Regions from separate parts of the Mycobacterium shunyiense genome, predicted to be linked through region 2. Evidence: predicted binding sites of a transcription regulator. Region 2 holds the regulator's gene; the other holds the start of a gene.
The links. Region 2 encodes LexA, which represses DNA repair genes until DNA is damaged. Its sites were predicted from a motif close to CGAACANNTGTTCG; they were not measured.

Region 1: cofD (2-phospho-L-lactate transferase) is a predicted target of LexA. The motif match lies at 2,635-2,648, and genes of this name have one in related genera.

Annotation. Positions count from the first base shown of each region.
Region 1 is NZ_JBZDPT010000001.1:115,802-123,562, reverse strand. Features, by position in the region: gene AC4ELS_RS00685 (phosphomannomutase/phosphoglucomutase) at 1-1,021, opposite strand, end outside; gene AC4ELS_RS00680 (DUF3499 domain-containing protein) at 1,139-1,558, opposite strand; gene AC4ELS_RS00675 (metallopeptidase family protein) at 1,690-2,112, shown strand; gene AC4ELS_RS00670 (WhiB family transcriptional regulator) at 2,156-2,560, opposite strand; gene cofD (2-phospho-L-lactate transferase) at 2,855-3,844, shown strand; gene AC4ELS_RS00660 (coenzyme F420-0:L-glutamate ligase) at 3,853-5,196, shown strand; gene AC4ELS_RS00655 (NUDIX hydrolase) at 5,193-5,741, shown strand; gene AC4ELS_RS00650 (DUF732 domain-containing protein) at 5,738-6,085, opposite strand; gene AC4ELS_RS00645 (hypothetical protein) at 6,249-7,598, shown strand; gene manB (mannose-1-phosphate guanylyltransferase ManB) at 7,679-7,761, opposite strand, start outside.
Region 2 is NZ_JBZDPT010000043.1:326,285-334,045, reverse strand. Features, by position in the region: partial or broken gene AC4ELS_RS24860 (molybdopterin-dependent oxidoreductase) at 1-986, opposite strand, end outside; gene AC4ELS_RS24855 (acyl-CoA dehydrogenase family protein) at 1,088-2,248, shown strand; gene AC4ELS_RS24850 (LGFP repeat-containing protein) at 2,438-4,741, shown strand; gene lexA (transcriptional repressor LexA) at 4,789-5,511, opposite strand; gene AC4ELS_RS24840 (LysM peptidoglycan-binding domain-containing protein) at 5,753-6,298, shown strand; gene nrdR (transcriptional regulator NrdR) at 6,463-6,918, shown strand; gene AC4ELS_RS24830 (PhzF family protein) at 6,920-7,597, opposite strand; gene AC4ELS_RS24825 (alpha/beta fold hydrolase) at 7,675-7,761, opposite strand, start outside.

The DNA.
Region 1 (7,761 bases), on a different contig from region 2:
CCCAGAAATCACGGAAGTAGTAGTGCGCCGAGTGTTCTCCGCCGAAGATGGCGCCGGTCTCGGCCATCAGGCCCTTGATGTAGGAGTGCCCGACCCGGGACCGCACAGGAGTGCCGCCGCGCTCGATCACCAACTCGGGAACGGCGCGCGAGGTGATCAGATTGTGGATCACGGTGGCACCGATTTCCCGCTTGAGCTCACGGGCGGCCACCAATGCGGTCACCGCCGACGGCGACACCGGACGGCCGAGTTCGTCGACGACGAAGCAGCGGTCGGCATCACCGTCGAACGCCAGGCCGATATCGGCGCCGCTGGCCAGTACGTGGGCCTGCAGGTCGACGAGGTTGGCCGGATCCAGTGGGTTGGCCTCGTGATTGGGGAAGCTGCCGTCGAGTTCGAAGAACAACGGGAGAATTGTGGCCCCCGGGATCGGCCCGAGCACCGCAGGCGTGGTGTGGCCGGCCATTCCGTTGCCCGCGTCCACTGCGATGCGCAGCGGACGCAGCCCGGCCAGATCGACCAGGGAGCGGAGGAAGGTGCCGTAGTCCACCAGCACATCGCGATCGGAGATCACACCGGGCGGCCCGTCGTGGGCAGGCACCCCCGAAATCACCTCGTCGGAGATCGTGGACAGTCCGGTGTCCTTGCCTACCGGTTTGGCTCCGGCGCGGCACAGTTTGATCCCGTTGTACGCGGCCGGGTTGTGGCTGGCGGTGAACATCGCTCCGGGGCAGTCCAACAGGCCCGAGGCGAAGTAGAGCTGATCGGTCGAGGCCAACCCGATGCGGACCACGTCCAAGCCCTGGGCTGTCACGCCGTCGGCGAATGCGGCCGCCAGCGTCGGCGAACTCTCTCGCATGTCATAGCCGATCACGACCTGTGTGGCGCCCTCGGAGCGGACCAGGCGAGCGAACGCACCGGCGACGTCGGCCACGAACGCTTCGTCGATCTGGCTACCGACCAGACCACGGACGTCATAGGCCTTGATGACATCGTGAACAGCCGCCGCTGGCCTAGACATATAGCTCCTTGTGAAACGGGATCGTTGGCGCCAGCCTAACCGTCGGGCGGCGCCGACACGTTCACTACTCTTGGGCCGGTCGTCGTCTAATCAGGATCTAATCAGGGCTAGTCCGTACTAGTTGTCGGGGTCCGGCAAGACCCGCAGGTGCCCGCGACGGCGGCCGTTGGTCTCGGCGGGACGCGCCTGCGGCGCCATCACCGCACTGGCCCCCACACCGGTGGAGGGATCGGAGAATCCGGCCACCACCCCGCTGTGGGGAACCGCACCGGGCTGGCCTTCACGCACGGCGTCGGCGAGTGCGACGAGGTCGTCCTCGTCGGGGTGGGTGGGCAGCGGGCCGGCATGACGGACCAACTCCCAGCCTCGCGGTGCCGTGATCCGGCCGGCGTGGCCGACGCAGAGGTCCCAGGAGTGGGGTTCAGACACCGTGGCCAGGGGTCCGACCACCGCCGTGGAGTCGGAGTAGACAAAAGTCAACGTCGCCACGGCATAGTGCGGGCACCCGGGCCGGCAGCAGCGACGGGGAACATTCACGCAACAGAGATTACTTTGGACGGTCGCTGTGCGGTGCCGGACACGCGCAGCCGTCGGGTCCCCGATCCCGAACCGTTACGATCATCGCCGTGGCCCAGCGAAACCCATGGCGATCGCGTCGCGGCCGCGACATGCGCGGACCGCTGCTGCCGCGCTCGGTTCCCGGCTGGCGTAGTCGGGGCGAGCGGTTCGACATGGCAGTACTGGAAGCCTATGAGCCGATCGAGCGTCGGTGGGCGGCGCGGATCAAAGAACTCGATGTCGCGGTGGATGAGATTCCGCGGATGTCTCCGAAAGATCCCGAGGGCGTGCAATGGCCGCCCGAGGTCATCGCCGACGGACCGATCGCGCTGGCGCGGTTGATACCTGCTGGGGTTGATGTCAGAGGAAATGCGACCCGGGCTCGAATTGTCTTGTTCCGCAAGCCCATCGAGCGCCGGGTCAAAGGATCCGATGAGCTAGCTGACCTGCTGCATGAAATCCTGGTGGCCCAGGTGGCCACCTATCTGGGAGTCGAACCGTCAGTCATCGACCCAACGATCGACGACGACTGACGTCGAGCGCTACATCGTGCGATGAGCGCTCGGCCGGAGAGCGTCAGATGATGCCGCGCTTGAGGCGCCGACGCTCCCGTTCGGACAATCCTCCCCAGATGCCGAAGCGCTCATCGTGCGCGAGCGCGTACTCCAGGCAGGCATCCTTGACTTCACAGCCCAGGCAGATGCGCTTGGCCTCGCGGGTAGACCCGCCCTTCTCCGGAAAGAACGCCTCCGGGTCGGTCTGTGCGCACAGCGCACGTTCCTGCCATTGGTCGTCTTCGTCTTCCGGATCAACATCAATGTGTTCGGGAACCGAACTCACCGGAACCAGACTCAGTTGAGGACGTCCGGCCGCCCCCAGCGGTGTCGGTCCCACGTTGATGTGCGGTGCGTTGTCTACCGAGCCGAGTAGCCGATCGTCAAACCGGACCACATGATCGAAATCGCCGCTCTCATAAGACATTATCCCCCGCCTCCTCACTCGGTCTCGTAGATCCTAAGTGGAGCCCCACTACTGCGATGTGCGGTCACCCCATTCGAACAGTTGATCGAATCTCGGTCCGCGACACCGGAATAGGTCACCAACCGGGAAATGACACATCTGTGATTACACACGTGTTAGCTGCCAGGGTCAAGCGCCAGGACGCGAATTCATACCATCTCGTAATGTCAAATCGGCGCGTCGCGACATCGGCGTGTCCTGCCCGTGACGACGTCGTTTCCATCCGCACGCTCTCAACGCTTAGGGTCGGACGTTGTGAAGATCACCGTTCTGGTCGGCGGCGTCGGAGGCGCCCGGTTTTTGCTGGGCGTACAGCACCTGTTGGGCCTCGGCCAGTTCGCCGGGACCGACAGCAAGCAAAAACATGAACTCACCGCGATCGTGAACGTCGGTGACGACGCCTGGATGCACGGCGTGCGCATCTGCCCGGACCTCGACACCTGCATGTACACGCTGGGTGGCGGTATCGACCCCGAACGCGGCTGGGGTCACCGCAATGAAACGTGGCACGCCAAGGAAGAACTCGCTGCCTACGGTGTGCAACCCGACTGGTTCGGACTCGGCGACCGGGACTTGGCCACCCATCTGGTTCGCACCCAGATGCTGCGCGCCGGCTACCCGCTGTCACAGGTCACCGAGGCATTGTGTAAGCGCTGGTCACCGGGGGCGCGGTTGCTGCCCGTCACCGACGACCGCAGCGAGACCCACGTGGTGATCACCGACCCCGAGGATGGGGAACGGCGGGCCATCCACTTCCAGGAGTGGTGGGTGCGTCACCGCGCGCAGGTGCCCTCACACAGCTTTGCGTTCGTCGGAGCGGAACAGGCAACCGCCGCGCCGGGCGTCCCCGAGGCAATCACCGACGCCGATGCGGTGTTGCTGGCGCCGTCGAATCCTGTCGTGAGTATCGGACCGATCCTGCAGATTCCCGGCGTCCGCGGCGCGCTGCGCTCGACCAAGGCGCCGGTGGTCGGCTACTCCCCCATCATCAATGGAAAACCGTTGCGCGGCATGGCCGATGAGTGCCTGTCCATCATCGGTGTGGAATCCACGTCACAGGCCGTCGGCCGGCATTTCGGCGCCCGGTCGGGCACCGGAATCCTGGACGGCTGGCTGATACACGAGGGCGATGAGGCCGACATCGAGGGAGTTCAGGTGCGCGCGGTGCCACTGCTGATGACCGACCCGTCGACCACCGCCGAGATGGTGCGGGCCGGCCTTGACCTGGCCGGCGTTGCGCTGTGAGCACTGCTGTGAACACCGAACACGGCTCCGGCGACAAGGTCGAGATCCTGCCGGTGGCAGGGCTTCCTGAGTTCCGCCCCGGAGATGACCTGGCCACCGTTCTCGCCGAAGCGGCACCTTGGCTGCGCGACGGTGATGTACTGGTGGTCACCAGTAAGGTCGTCTCCAAGTGCGAGGGCCGCATCGTCACCGCTCCTTCCGATCCGGAAGAGCGGGATACCCTGCGGCGCAAGCTGATCGACAGCGAGGCGGTTCGGGTACTGGCCCGCAAGGGCCGGACGCTGATCACCGAGAACGCGATCGGGCTGGTCCAAGCCGCCGCCGGCGTCGACGGCTCCAATGTCGACTCGAACGAGTTGGCGCTGCTGCCGGTCGATCCCGACGGCAGCGCGCAGGCACTACGTGTCGGCCTCCGTGAGAAACTCGGCGTCGCCGTCGGCATCGTGATCACCGACACCATGGGCCGCGCCTGGCGCAACGGCCAGGCCGATTTCGCGATCGGCGCGTCCGGGCTCACCGTTCTCCACGGCTACGCCGGAGCGCGCGACCGGCACGGCAATGAGCTGCTGGTCACCGAGGTGGCCGTGGCCGACGAGATCGCTGCCGCAGCGGATCTGGTGAAGGGCAAGCTCACAGCGATCCCCGTCGCCGTCGTGCGTGGGCTTGAGCTGACCGACGACGGGTCGAACGCGGCCACATTGCTGCGCTCCGGTGAGGACGACCTGTTCTGGCTGGGCACAGCCGAGTCGATCGAGCTGGGACGCAGCCAGGCTCAGCTGCTGCGTCGCTCGGTGCGCGCGTTCTCCGACGAGCCCGTCGACCACGCGCTCGTCGAAGCCGCCATCGGCGAGGCGCTGACCGCACCCGCGCCGCACCACACCCGTCCGGTGCGGTTCGTCTGGGTGCAAGACGGTGCCACCCGCGTCCGGCTCCTGGACCGGATGAAAGACAAGTGGCGGGACGATCTGAGCGGCGACGGCCGAGATCCCGAGTCCGTCGAGCGGCGCCTGAACCGCGGTCAGATCCTGTACGACGCTCCGGAACTGGTGATTCCGTTCATGGTTCCCGACGGTGCCCACAGCTATCCCGACGAAGCCCGCACGCAGGCCGAACACACCATGTTCACCGTCGCCGTGGGCGCGGCGGTGCAGGCCCTGCTGGTGGCGCTGGCGGTGCGTGAGGTGGGCAGCTGCTGGATCGGATCCACGATCTTCGCCGCCGATCTGGTCCGTTCCGTGCTCGATCTCCCGCCGGATTGGGAGCCCCTCGGCGCCATCGCGATCGGTCACCCCGCCGATCCGCAGCCGCCCCGCGACCCGGTGCCCACCGACGGCCTGCTGGTCGTGAAGTGAGCGCCGAGAGCCTGCACGCCTCCGCCGTCGAGGTGTTGACGCAGTGGCAGACAGCCGATCCCGGTCAGGACACGCTGCGACATGCGGTGCTGTCATTTCTAGCTGCCCGTCCGGATGCCTGTCTCCGGGCGTGCGTTCCCGGTCACATCACCGCCTCGGCGCTGGTCGTCGACCATACCGGCACCCAGACACTGCTCACCCTGCATCCGCGCTTCGGCCGCTGGCTGCAACTCGGCGGGCATTGTGAGGAAACCGATTCCGACATTCGCGCCGCCGCGTTGCGCGAGGCCACCGAGGAGTCCGGGATCACCGGGCTGATCATCGACACACAACTGGCCGCGCTGCACGTGCACCCGGTCACCTGCTCGCTCGGGGTACCGACCCGCCACCTCGACATGCAGTTCGTGGTAAGGGCCCCCGAAGGTGCCGAGATCGCCTGCAGTGACGAGTCTTTGGATCTACGGTGGTGGCCGTTGGAGGCGCTGCCCGAGGGTACCGACTTCGGGTTGACCCAGCTTGCCGGCACCATGACCGGAGCCCCCTAGCGCGGCGCCTGCGTGCAGTAGGACCGACGGGCCGCGCGCAGTGCAACTGCGGCTTGATCCGGAGCAGCGCCGTACTGGCCCGCCATCTGATCGATCACCGCCTGTGCCGGCGTACCGGTATAGAGCAGGCGGCACATCTCCCGGCCCACCATCAGCAACTGGTCATCGTCACCGGGGAACACCCCGCGCGTGGCTTTGAGGTAGGTGTTGTCTTCCCCGGTCAGCGGGATGGGCCAAGCCACCGCCTCCGGTGCGGTGATTCCCAGAACCCCTCCGAGCACCACCAGAGCCGCCAGCGGCGCCACCCCATTGCGCCGCAATACGTTGAACATGCCGTTGGACATGACCCTCCCCTTCTGCCGATAGAAGCCTAAGGCCGCCGGGGGTCCGGCAAACACACTTTTTCGGCGCCAGAGGCCGCCGAAGTTAGGTAGTCGACTACTCAAGCGCTGCTGGGCCCGATCTTCCTACCGTTGATACGCCACGGAAATACGGGTGGGAGGCACCATGAGCCTGCAGATCGAATCCCCTGCCGAAGACTCCGCCGGCGGCAAGAATGGCGACAAGCCGCCGGAGCAGCAGACTTCGCAAGTCGAAACCCCGCTGGGTGTCCGCCCCCGGGTCACAGAGGCTCTGCTGCTTATCTGCCTGACTGTCCAGACCGCAGTAGTTCTCTGGCTCGCGGTCTGGGACGCCACGCTGACCCGTTCAGCCTGGGATCTGTTAGGTGCCGCACTGCTTCTCGGTATCGGGATCACATGCGCGCTCGCGATCGGCGCGATACTGAGAAAATCGTCGAGCGCGTTCCTCACGGCGATGACAAGCCAGATCTTCGTGGTCTGTCTGGCGGCGTACGTGTGGCTCGTCGACGAGCGCAGCCCGGTCCGGCAACTGATCGGTATCACCGGGACGGCGCTGGTCTTCGGCGCGGTTGCTCTCTTCTGGATGGTCTACCTGGCCAGGTACACCCATGGAGCGATCAACCGGGGCGCGGTGGCAGTCGTCGCATTGTTCCCGGTGTTGGGACTGGTCCAGTTCTGGCTGCAATCGGACTACCTGCCTGCGCGTTCACTTCCCCTGGTCGATGTGCAAGCCGAACTGACTCCAGTGGGTTCCTCGGGTTCGATCATCCACTTGTCCGCCAACCTCACCATCCATAATCGCAGTTCGGTAGCGGTCGACATCCCGGCGGGCGTCATGCGGATAAGGGCATACCCGTTCGGGGTCCCGGAGGAGCCTGCGACCACCAATACGGTTGCCTCGTACCTGGATCCGGTGGGAAGCATGATCGGCGACTACCGCCAGATCCCGGTCCTGCCCAGCGACTCCAAGTTGCTGTATGCGGGCAGCATCGGCGCCGCTGGGAAGTTCCTGACGCCCGGGTCCACCACAGGCGCGCAGATGATTCTCGATATCAACCCGCAGACTGTGCGGTTGGTCCAGATGGGTGTCAGCATCGTCGCCGTGACCCGCCGCGCTGTGCAGGACACCCGGACCTGCTACGAACCCAAGAAGTCCTACACCGAGGACATTGAAGCGTTCCTGAAAGAGGCACGCCGGCTGCATGATTGGGTGGGTGGTGGCCAGGCGCTCTGCACCGAGACGCAATTCGCGGCCAGGGGTGCGATCGAAGAACTGGTCTCCGACCACCCGGTGCTGAGGATCTCCACCGTGGTGGACCACCCCGTGTTCACGACGCCGATGTTGGTACCGCTTCTGGGCACCAAAACCTCTCTCGACGATCCGGCGGGCGGGATGGACGAGGCCGCTACCATCGAAACAGCGACGCCCTCAGGGATATTCGGCGGAGGTGCCGAATATGCACCTGCCGACTCCGACTTGCACAAGACGGGCTGAGCACCACCGAGGCTACGGTTTATGACGCATTTCCGCCGATTCTCGTCAGATAGCGCAGTTTCGGCGCAGTAGCCGCGATCTCAGACGTCGGTGGAGTACCGGATGCCGCCGTCGGGGATGGACACCCCGGGCCACACCCTGGCACCGCGCAACAGTTCGCAGC
Region 2 (7,761 bases):
GCCTGCTCGCCGTGCCGGATCCGCTGCAGCGACCAGCTGACGGTGACCAGGGTGCGCGAGGCCGCCATCTGCCTGGCGAGGTCCACGAGCTCGCCGGCGGGCAGGCCGCTGAGCCTCGACGCCCATTGCGGGCTCTTGGCGATACCGTCGTCGCGGCCCAGCAGGTAGCGCTCGAACCGCCGGTATCCGCTGCAGTGCGTGTCGAGGAAATCGAGATCGGCCAGGCCCTCGGTGGCCAGCACGTAGGCCAGCGCGAGCATCACCGCCACGTCGGTGCCGGGGACCGGGGCCAGCCATCGGCAGTCGCCATCGACGTCGTCACGAAGCGGGCTCAGCGACACGATCTTCCCGCCGCGCTCACGCATCCGGCGCAGCGCGTCGCGGGCCGGATGTGCCGTGGTGCCACCGTGGTTGATGCCGGTGTTCTTCAGTGCGAGACCGCCGAAGCACACCAGCAGATCGGTGTGCTCGGTGATGACCTCCCAGTCGGTGGAGCGCTTGAACAGGTCGTCATGGGTCCCGACCACCCGGGGCATGATCACCCCGGTGGCGCCCAGGCTGTAGGAATGGCGGGAAGACGTATAGCCGCCGAGCATTTTCAGAAAGCGGTGCACCTGGCTCTGGGCGTGGTGGAAGCGTCCGGCGCTGGCCCAGCCGTAGGAGCCGCCGTAGATCGCCTCGTTGCCGTAGGTGTCGACGACCCGGCGCAGCTCCTCGGCCAGCAAGTCGGAGAGCTCATCCCAGGAGACCGCGACGTAGTCGTCGGCGCCCCGTTCTGTACTGGGGCCGGGGCCGTCGCGCAGCCAGCCGCGTCGCACTGCGGGCCCGGCGATACGGGAGCGGTGCCGGATCGAGCCCGCGAGGTTGCCGAGCAACGGTGAGGGGTCGGTGTCACCGTCCATCGGGGTGACGGCCGCGATGTCGCCGTCCGCGACGTTCGCGGTGAAGGCGCCCCAGTGCGCGAGGCTCATGGGGGACCGGGGCATGAGCAGAGTTTACGGGCGGCACCCACCCTCCCCAGGGCTGACCAACCACCCGGTTGGTATAGGTTGGCCCCAAATCAGTAACCAGTACCGGAGGTCACACCATGGGCAGTGTTGTGAAGTACGACCGCACGTTGTTCGAGCCCGAGCACGACTTGTTCCGCGAGTCGTACCGGGCGTTCCTGGACAAGCACGTCGCGCCGTTCCACGACCAGTGGGAGAAGGACAAGATCGTCGACCGCGGGGTCTGGCTCGAGGCGGGCAAGCAGGGCTTTCTCGGGATGGCGGTGCCCGAGGAGTACGGCGGCGGCGGCAACGACGACTTCCGGTACAACACGATCGTCTGTGAGGAGACCGTCGCCGGTCGCTACAGCGGCATCGGCTTCAGCCTGCACAACGACGTCGTCGCGCCGTACCTGCTCCGGCTGGCCAACGAGGAGCAGAAGCAGCGTTGGCTGCCCAAGTTCTGCACGGGCGAATTGATCACGGCGATCGCAATGACCGAACCGGGCACCGGCAGCGACCTGCAGGGCATCAAGACCCGTGCGGTGCGTGACGGTGACCACTACGTCCTCAACGGGTCCAAGACCTTCATCACCAACGGCATCAACTCCGATCTGGTGATCGTCGTCGCCCAGACCGACCCGGAGAAGGGTGCTCTCGGCTTCTCCCTGCTGGTGGTTGAGCGCGGTATGGAGGGCTTCGAGCGGGGCCGCCACCTGGACAAGATCGGCCTGGATGCCCAGGACACCGCCGAGCTGTCGTTCACCGACGTCAAGGTGCCCGTCGAGAACCTGCTCGGCGAGGAAGGTCAGGGTTTCGTCTACCTGATGCAGAACCTGCCGCAGGAGCGCATCTCGATCGCGATCATGGCCGCCGCGGCGATGGAGGCGGTGCTGGAGCAGACCGTGCAGTACACCAAGGAGCGCAAGGCGTTCGGCAAGCCGATCGGTAGTTTCCAGAACAGCCGGTTCCTGCTGGCCGAACTGGCCACCGAAGCCACCGTGGTCCGGATGATGGTCGACGAGTTCATCCGGTTGCACCTCGACGAGAAGCTCACCGTGGAGCAGGCGGCGATGGCCAAGTGGTACTCGACCGAGAAGCAGGTGGAGCTCATCGACCGCTGCCTGCAGCTGCACGGCGGTTACGGCTACATGCGGGAGTACCCCGTTGCGCGGGCCTACCTGGATGCGCGAGTCCAGACGATTTACGGCGGCACGACCGAGATCATGAAGGAGATCATCGGTCGCGGGCTGGGCGTCTAGCGGGCCGATCGGCCCCCGAATTTATCCGGTACTTGTCCAAAAAAGCCTAAATCTGGGTCTTCGGACCCAGATATTGGGCCTTTTTTGGTCATGATCGGCCACGTTAGTTGGTTATCGTCACGTGCTGACGCAAAGTTGTCCGGGCGGGACTTTTCTAAGGAAACTTTGCCGAACGAGCGGGGAGGGCGCATGACTAGGCCGGGAGCGAGGCTGAACGCGGCCGTGTGGCGGTTGGCGGTCGGCCTGCTCGCACTCGTAGTCGCTGCTTTGGTGGTGCCGGCGGTGGCTTCGGCCACCCCGGAGTCGGATGCCGACGCCGCGGTCACCGCCGCTTGGGAGGCCAACGGTGGAGACGGCGGCCCGCTCGGGCCGCGGCAGGGCGGCGTGTACGCGGTGGGTTCTGGCTTCGCGCAGAACTTCTCCGGCGGTAAGATGTTCTTCACCCCGGCAACCGGCGCACACTTCATGCAGGGCGCAATCCTGGACAAGTACGAGTCGCTGGGTGGTCCGGCCGACGGTGACATGGGATTCCCCACCATCGACGAGGGCGCTGGACGTGCCGCGGACAGCCGTAACTCGACGTTGAGTGCGCCTGACAACCCGGTCATCTTCTGGACTCCGTCCACCGGTGCCCGGGTGGTGCGGGGCGCCATCAACGCCGCATGGGACAAGCTCGGCGGCTCCGCGGGAGTGCTCGGCGTCCCCGCGGACGACGAGACGTTCGACGGCGACGTGATCTCCCAGAAGTTCACCGGCGGCGAGATCTCCTGGAACCGCAAGACCAAGGCGTTCACCACGGTGCCGCCCGAACTGGCCGATCAGCTCGCCGGTCTGGACGTACCGTCGGATCCCGCCTCGGCGATCGCCGCCGCGCGCCGCGAGGCAGGCGGGGTGATGGGACCGCTGGGAGCCAAGGACGGCGACCAGTATCCGATCGGCGACGGTGGATTCGGCCAGAAGTACGCCGGCGGCAAGATCTTCTACAGCCCGGCCACCGGCGCCAACGCCATCACCGGCCAGCTGCTCGAAAAGTACGAAAGCGTCGGTGGCCCGGAAGGCGATCTGGGGTTCCCGACCGCCGGCGAGTCCGAGGGCGGATTGGGACCCAACAGCCGGATCAGCACCTTCGCCGCGGCCGACAACCCCGTCATCTTCTGGACTCCCGACTACGGCGCGGTGATCGTGCGGGGCGCGATGAACGCGGCCTGGGAGAAGCTCGGCGGGGCGAAGGGAGCGCTGGGCGCCCCGATGGCCGACCAGACCGAAGACGGCGGTGTCATCAGTCAGCGGTTCAGCGGGGGAGCGATCTCGTGGGACCGCGACGCCAACAAGTTCACCACCGAGCCGTCGAAACTCGCCTCCGAATTGAGCGGGCTGCAGGTTCCTGGACTCGACCAGACCCCGGCGGCCGGTCCGCAGCCCTCCGACGCGGACAGCAAGAAGCCGTTCTCCTGGCATTGGAGCTGGTGGTGGCTGATCGCGGTGATCCCGGTCGTGCTGCTCGCCGGGTTGATCGTGGGGGCCGCGCTGTGGCACCGTCGGCGCGCCGGTGGCGATGACGACTTCGACCACGATCCGTTCGACGACGACTACGACGGCGGACCGGGCGATTCGTCCTACGACGAGGGTCGATATGACGACGCGCGCTACGGTTCGCGTGGGTACGACCACGATGAGTACCGCGACGGCGGTGACTCCGACGCGGCCAACGGCTACGGGCCGAGCGCCGCGTACGGCGACGCCGCGACGGCACGGTTTGCCGGGCCCGGCGAGGAATCATCAGGCGCGGCATCTCCGTACGACGGCCCCACCGATATCGCCATTCCGGTCAGTCAATGGGCCGCTCCGCACGGATCGGCCAGTGGGTACGGGGCGCCGGGCGAGGAGGAGGAACCGCCGGAGGATTCCTCGCGGTTGGTCGGGGAGCAGGGTTTCGACGACTTCGGCGACGATGACGACTTCGAAGACGACTATGAAGATGACGACTTCGAGGACGACGACTTCGACGACGAGGATCTCGATACGCCCATTGATGCCGACTTCGAAGAGGTCGCCGAGGGCGACGATGTCGACGACATCGAGGCGGAACTCGTGGACGAGGACCTGGCGGATACCGGGTCTATGCCCGGTCCGGTAGGCGGAGTGCGTGAGGCGCAGGGTTTCGCGGGCCTGGGTGGCCTGACAGTGCCGAGCGATCAGGACAACGTCGACACCGCGCCGACCCGCGTCATCACCGAGGCCGAGGCCTACAGCAGCGAGGCGCACAGCGGGCGCCACGCCGCCATCGAGCTCGACGAGATACCCAGTGCCACCGCCATCCATCTGCCGTTGGAGGACCCTTACCGCGCGCCGGAGGGTTATCCGATCAAGGCGGACACGAAGTCCGGACGGTACTGGGCACCCGACAGCGCCGAGTACGACGACGCAGTAGCCGAAATCTGGTTCGCCAGTGAGGAATTCGCCCGCACGAACGGGTTCGTGCGGACGGACTGAGGAAGCGGGCCCGGCAGCCGTCAGGTGCGGCCGGGCCCCTCACCCGGTCAGATCTTGCGAATTACGGTGACGACCTTGCCGAGCACCGCTGCGTCGTTGCCCGGGATCGGGTCGTATGCCGGGTTGTGCGGCATCAACCACACCTGACCGCGGGTGCGCTTGAACGTCTTGACGGTGGCTTCGCCGTCGATCATGGCTGCCACGATGTCGCCGTTGTCGGCCACGCTCTGCTGGCGTACCACCACCCAGTCGCCGTCACAGATGGCGGCATCGACCATCGAGTCGCCGACGACCTTGAGCAGGAACAGTGAGCCCTCGCCGACCAATTCGCGGGGCAGCGGGAAGACGTCCTCGACGGCCTGCTCGGCCAGGATGGGGCCGCCTGCGGCGATACGCCCGAGCACCGGCACGAACGTCGGCTCGGGTAGTGCGTCGGAGCCGGCCACGTCGGTGGACACCAGTGCTGCGGCCGTCGGATCGTCGGCGGCGCGCACATCGACGGCGCGCGGGCGGTTGGGATCGCGGCGCAGGTAGCCCTTGCGTTCCAGGGTGCGCAACTGGTGGGCGACCGACGAGGTCGAGGTCAGTCCGACCGCATCGCCGATCTCGCGGATGCTGGGCGGGTAACCGCGAGTGGTCACCGACGCGCGGATCACGTCGAGAATGGTGCGTTGCCGGTCGGTGAGGCCGCCCTCGGCCCGGCGTGGGCCCGCGCCGTCCGATCCGGCCGGGCTTTCCGTGTTGCCGTCCCTGCTGCGGTCGTCGCTCATGGGCCGAATGTAGTCCCTGATCGAACATTAATCAAACATGTGTTCGAGGCGTGTTGTGGGCGTGTCTGCTGGTGGAGCGCACGGGGTGGCAGTTCGGGGCCGTCCCCGCGGTCGGTGGCCGGAACTTGTCGGTGCCCTGTTCTATCGTTTGGCAACAGTTCGATCACATGTTCTATCAATCGAACACCTGAGCGAGTATGTTCGAACACAAGAGCGAAAGAGTCCACCGAAAGGCAGTCAGATGGCGATCATCGATATCCCCGCCGATAGCCGCTCCCGTGCTGTTCGGGCCGTGCCGCAGTCCTCACCGCAGCGGGCCCGTGCCAGGGGTGCCGCAGGTGCTGCGGGTACCAGGGGCAGCGCCACCTTCGGTACCGGTGTGGCCCGGCCGGTGCGCCGGGTGCAGCGGGTGCAGCGCCCGCGCCACGCCCGACCCGCCGCCGGCACGGTCCACTACCGCGGAACCGGTGTGCTGATGTCGCGGGCGTCGCACCGCAGTCGGCCCATCACTCCGCTGACCACGGTGTTACTGGCCCTGGTCGCCGCCGGTATCACGGTGTGGCTGGGCCTGGTGGCGCAACTCGGCGGGGTGATGGGGGCGGAGAACCCGCAGCCGGCCGAACTCGCGGTGGTCCAGGTGAAGTCGGGGGAGTCGCTGCAGCAGGTGGCACGCCGGGTCGCCCCGGATGCTCCGGTGGCCCGGGTCGTCGAGCAGATTCGTGACCTCAACCAACTCGACTCCGCCGCGGTCGACGCCGGGCAGACACTGCTCGCGCCGGTTGGCTGAGCAGCGCAATGTCCGCTGAATCGTCCTGGCAGGCAGCATCACTGGCCGGTGTCGGCGTGAGCACCTACATGCCACTGGACCCGGCGGTGAGTCTGCCTAGGGCATCGCGGGTACGCTCAAGGGCGCTCGAACTACTTGTCCGGCGGCATGACGAAGGAGCGGTAATGCATTGTCCGTTCTGTCGTCATCCTGATTCGCGTGTGGTCGATTCCCGCGAGACCGACGAGGGACAGGCCATCCGACGCCGGCGGTCGTGCCCGGAGTGTGGACGTCGGTTCACCACTGTGGAGACCGCGGTGCTGGCTGTGGTGAAGCGCAGCGGGGTGACCGAACCGTTCAGCCGGGAGAAGGTCATCCGCGGAGTGCGCCGGTCCTGTCAGGGCAGGCAGGTCGACGACGACGCGCTCAATGTCTTGGCGCAGAAGGTCGAGGACGCGGTCCGCGGCCTCGGCACGCCGGAGATCCCCAGCCATGAGGTCGGCCTGGCGATCCTCGGACCGCTCCGCGAACTGGACGAGGTCGCCTATCTGAGGTTCGCCTCGGTGTACCGGTCATTCTCCTCAGCCGAGGACTTCGAGCGCGAAATCGAGGCCCTGCGGGCGCATCGCGCCGAGGCGTAATTCAGTCCAGTTGGGTTGTGCCGTCGTTGACGACGCGGCCGGCCAAACGGACCCAGCCTTCCGGACTCCAGCGGGTCTCGATCACCGAACCTTTCCCCTGGATGATCGTGAGGTCCCGGCTGAGATAGTCGGTCATCCGCACCGCCGCCGACCCTGTGGCCTCGTCTTCGGGAATCCCCAGGTGTGAGGCGAACGACCGGGATCGCAACGTGCCGCGCGCTTCGTCGCTCCAGGCCCACAGGTAGGCATCATCGAAATCGTCGGGGTCTGCGGCGAGCACCTCGTCGACCGTGGCCAGGTCGTAGATGGCGAATTCCGGGGCCCATTCCGAGCGGGCATTGACAATGGCGCGATCATCCTCGTACTCGACCGGAAGAATCCCGGCGGGCACCCGCAATGTGTTGACCGGCAGGCCTTTTTCGCGCAGCCACCACGATGCGCCGACCGTTGGGTGTCCTGCGAACGGCAGCTCGGCGACCGGGGTGAAGATGTGGGCACCGGCGGAGTTGGCGCCCGGCTGGGGAAGGTCGATGAATACCGTTTCGCTGTAACCCAATTCGGTGGCGATCCGCTGACGGTCGGCGGGGGCGACGGTGCTGTTGTCGACCACGCCGAGCGGATTGCCGTACTTGCCGTCCGGATCGGTGAATACGCGTAACACGGTGACGTCGATGGCCATGCCCCGATGCTACGTCGCATCTCAGGGCCGCATCTCGGGCTCTTCGCGGGACTGTCCGACCCGGCTGGGGGAGCGGGTCAGGTGGCGCTGCGCTCGTCGGCGTCCATTGCGTCGAGCACCGCGATCTGAGTGTCGAAGGGCCCGCTCATCGTCGCTTCTGTCCG